2 regions of the Ralstonia sp. GX3-BWBA genome follow, and region 1 is predicted to be linked to the other one. Evidence: riboswitches for the same ligand, from Rfam matches in the RefSeq annotation. Region 1 holds a riboswitch; the other holds the start of a gene.

Region 1 (2,199 bases):
TTGTGATGCCTCGCTACACAGTTGCAGTCGCTCCCTTCCTCACAAGTCTTTCGGCTGTCCTGTACGTAACCATTTTCCGAGCAGTTCCTTCACGCAGCGCTGGCACAGGTCGAGACTAACCACGTTGCCGTCACCAGAGACAGAATTGAAGCCGCAGGAGTGGTCAAGCGATAGTCGCTCTTGCAACTCACCAGGCTCCTCAGGGGTCAGCCGACGCTGGCACCGATCACAGGTGCATGCGGTCAGCTCTTGGGCAGTATTTGGCCGACGAGTGAATAGGGCTACCTCACGAAAGTGAACAAAATTGCTTCCGTCCGCCAGGAGCACTGCAGCGTCTGCATGTCGCCGCTGCGTTATCTGCAAGCCTCTTTTATTTTACATAACACAAATTATGCGTAATTTAGGTGCTAGAGCCAGGTTGTGATGTCCGGTTATAGCCAAGTCCAAATGTCCGAGTGCTCGACCGACCCAAGAACCTCCAGGCGCTCACCGATGAGCACCTCAAGACTGGGATTGCTGCTGCCCGGCTTGGTGTAAGCGTTGCGTTTGTTGCGACGCTATCAGGTTCAAGGTGCAGCGGGTCTGCAGAACCGACATCCAGGCCGACCGGCCAACAACCAACTGCCGCCCGGTCTGGAGTTACGCATGCGCGGGCTGATTCGGGACAGCTATGCGGATTTCGGCCTGAAGCTGGCGGCCTAGAAGCTGCGTGAGCGCTGGCCAGCGAGACGGTGCGCCGGATCATGACTGACGTCGGTTTCTGGGTGCCAAGGAAGCGACGGCCGGCCAAGGTGCACCAGCCGCGGATGTACGGAAGATTCACGCGCATGACTACGCGCTGCGCGATGTTCACATGCCCAGCCTCATCGCGTATGATCCGGCGACGAATGATGGTGCCCTTGAAGGGTGAAACGGGAACACGGTGTGAAGCCGTGGCTGCCCCCGCAACTGTAAGTGACGAGCCCGTATCAAAGTGCCACCGGAGGGTTCCGGGAAGGCGATGCGCGGTGATGACGCACAAGCCAGGAGACCGGCCATCATCTCTTGTCGACGTGGGGTCAATCCGGGCGGGGTGTACTGGGGGATACGAAAAGCGGCCAAGCCGTTTTGTCCTGTCTCGCGGCGATGCATCTCGCAAAGAGGCCTTCCGTGGCATCGCCGCTCTCGCGCCGTTTAACCTCTCCGTCCCGTACGCCAGTCAGCCTGCTGGCAGTACTCATTGGACTGAACCTACTGGCCTGGGCATGGGCGCTCACCGCCTTTGCCGGACAACCCGGCTTGCTTGGTACCGCACTACTGGCCTACCTGTTCGGGCTGCGCCATGCAGTCGATGCCGATCACATCGCCGCGATCGACAACGTGGTGCGCAAGCTGGTGCAGCAGGGCCAACGCCCCTTCGCAGTGGGTTTCTTCTTCTCCACCGGACATTCGACGTTGATCGTGCTGGCGGTGTTCGTCGTCGTTACCGCGAGTTCCGCCATGGGTGCACGTCTTGGCGCACTCAGGGAAAGCGGCGGTGGCATTTCGACGGCCATCTCCGCCCTCTTCCTGCTTGTCATTGCGGCAACCAACCTCTTCATTCTTTGTGCGGTGTGGAAACAGTTCGTCCGTTTCAGGAAGGGAGAAGCGATCCGTGACGAAGACATCGACACGCTGACGTCCGGCAATGGCGTCATGGCGCGGCTGTTTCGCCCGATGTTCCGGCTGGTCACCAAGAGCTGGCATATGTTTCCGCTCGGTTTCCTGTTCGGCCTCGGATTCGACACGGCCACGGAGATCGGGCTGTTTTCAATCTCAGCGGCCCAGACGCCCAAGGGCGTCCCATTCCTGTCGGTCATGGTCTTCCCCGTTCTGTTCACCGCAGGCATGGCCCTGATCGACACGCTCGACAGCATCCTGATGGTCGGCGCCTATGGCTGGGCCTTTGTCAACCCGATGCGCAAGCTCTGGTACAACATCACGATCACGTTGACCTCGGTGCTGATGGCGTTCGTCATCGGCTCCATCGAGGCGCTCGGTCTGCTGGCCAACCGCCTGAGCCTGCACGACGGGCCGTGGGCATGGGTTTCCCTACTCAATGAAAGACTGGCGGAGTTCGGCTATCTGGCCATCGGTCTCTTCATCCTGAGCTGGGCCATTTCAGCAGGCATCTATCAGTGGAAAGGCTACGACCGTCTGCCCTCCCCTGCACTGATGAAA
Region 2 (2,199 bases), on a different contig from region 1:
TACTCTATAGCCGCTAAAGCCTTATGCTGCAAGGGTTTGCGGGAGATTCCGGAAGCCATTGGGTGACACTATACACCCGTTCGCATCCGAACCCAAGCCCGGATGCGATCCGGTTACAAACACGTTTTGTACTGAGTCAAATGACTTCGCCGTACTGGCGCAGCGCCTCGTCAGTGCGGGCGTTCAGGTCGGCCAGTTTGGCGCGAATCGAGTCGATCGGCAGGGCGGAATCGGACGCGGCCTGGCGTTGCATCGACAGCAAATCCGACGCGATGCTAATGGCGGCCATCACGGCAACGCGCTCGATGCCCTTGGTGTTCGAGCCGTTCTTGATGCGCGTCATCTGATTGTCGACCATGGCTGCGGCTTCACGCAGGGCCGCTTCGTTATCGACCGAGACGGCAAACTTGTAGGGCTGCCCGGCGATGTTCACTTCAATTTGCTTGCTGCTCATGCTTAGGTCTCCGAATGCGGGGCGGGGGCGGCCGTTGTTTCATCGGCGCCTGCGGCCTGGCCGAGGAGGTCAAGCTGGCGCGCGTCGGTAGCCGTGGGCAGCTTGTCGAGAATCGATTGGATGCGCAGTTGCGCTTCTTCGATCTTGGCATTGAGCACGCTGCGATCGGCGACCATCGCGTCGCGCTCGGTCTTGGAGGCATCGGCTTCCGCCTGAAGCCGCTCGACTTCGGCGTGCAGGCGCTGGTTCTCGGCGGCTAGCGCATCGGCGTGACGCAGCACGCGCGCGATCTTGCCGGCAAGTTGTTCGAGTTCGTTCAGCATTGGGTGTCAATCAGAATCGAGTGGGGGGATTTTAGCCGATCATGCGCGTCGCGCCTGTCCTCCATACGGATGCGCGAGTTGCGGCGGCATGAGGCGACGCAGCGGGCACAAAGGGCGAAGGGTGTGTTTTTACCGCGACTTGGGCGGGTTTAGCGTGCCTTTTCCGTTAAACTTCGCGGCGTCCTGGTGCCCGCAGCACCATCTGCAGTTAAACGGGAAGCAGGGAGCGCGCGCCCCAAGCGATGCGCCAACCTGCGCTGCCCCCGCAACGGTAAGCGAACGTCGCGTGTGCCTGCCATCTCGCCAAGAAGAAGATGGGTACCGCGCGGTCTGTCCATACGCCACTGTTCCTCTGGGAATGGGAAGGCGGGCAGGCCGCTTCGCCAGCCCGGATACCGGCCAGGACGGTGGATCTCAGAGCCGATGTGAAGCCCCGGAGGGAACCGCATCGAGATCCTGCTGCCAGCGACCTGCGGGGGAACGGGTCCGGCTGACGCTTCTTGTCTTTTCAACATGAGCTTGACTACAAAGCGGCCACTCCGAATGCCCCGGACGGCCATGCGCGCGCTTGCCAGCGCACTAACGGGGGTCATGGCAGGTGCAGTCGTGCCGGCCTGGGCACAAAGCAATACACCGGCAGCCAGTACGCCCGTGGGTGAACTGAATCCGACGGTGGTGACGGCCTCGCGCAGCGAGCAGCCCCTGTCGGATGCATTGCCGCACACGACGGTCATCAGCCGCGCCGATATCGAGCGCTCGCAGGCGCCGGACGCGGTGACGCTGCTGCGCCGCGAGGCCGGCATCGAAATCGCGCAGAACGGCGGGCCTGGCACCAACGCCAGCCTTTTCATGCGCGGTGCCGGTTCCAATCAGACGCTGGTTCTCATTGATGGTGTGCGGGTGAGTTCCGCCACGCTGGGGGCCACGCAGATCGATCAACTGATGGCCGACCAGATCGATCATATCGAGGTCGTTCGCGGCAACGTGTCGGCGCTATATGGTTCCGACGCGATTGGCGGCGTGGTGCAGATCTTCACGCGCAGTGGCAAGGGACATGCCCCATTGGCCAACGCAGAGATTGAGTACGGCGCACGCAACACCAAGCGCGCGCAGGCGGGTATCAACGGCTCGCTGGGCGAGCGCGGGGATACGTCGTTCGCTGTGTCAGTGTCGGAGTTCAAGACCGACGGGTTCTCTGCAATCAACCCACTGCAAGCCAAGAATGCCAACCCGAACGACAACCCTTATACGAACAAGAGCGTGTCGGCGCAGTTGTCGCATCGCCTTTCCGCGGATTGGCAGGCAGGGCTGACGTACTTTCAGACCTGGGGCGACGCCAGTTACGACAGCGGTTTTGGCAGCTCGACCGATATCAATATTGCGCATAACCAGGTGCGGTCGATGTCGGCCTACCTGGATGGC

The links. A riboswitch is a leader RNA that binds a small molecule or an ion and turns the genes downstream of it on or off. The one in region 1 is predicted to bind cobalamin.
Region 2: linked by a shared signal. The riboswitch ahead of DOD19_RS03090 (TonB-dependent receptor) and the one ahead of DOD19_RS21250 (HoxN/HupN/NixA family nickel/cobalt transporter) in region 1 are both predicted to bind cobalamin.

Annotation. Positions count from the first base shown of each region.
Region 1 covers NZ_QMKS01000022.1:182,406-184,604, reverse strand. Annotated here, with positions in the region: cobalamin riboswitch at 875-1,054, shown strand; gene DOD19_RS21250 (HoxN/HupN/NixA family nickel/cobalt transporter) at 1,150-2,199, shown strand, end outside.
Region 2 covers NZ_QMKS01000004.1:275,198-277,396, forward strand. Annotated here, with positions in the region: gene DOD19_RS03080 (cell division protein ZapA) at 137-454, opposite strand; gene DOD19_RS03085 (hypothetical protein) at 457-777, opposite strand; cobalamin riboswitch at 945-1,196, shown strand; gene DOD19_RS03090 (TonB-dependent receptor) at 1,321-2,199, shown strand, end outside.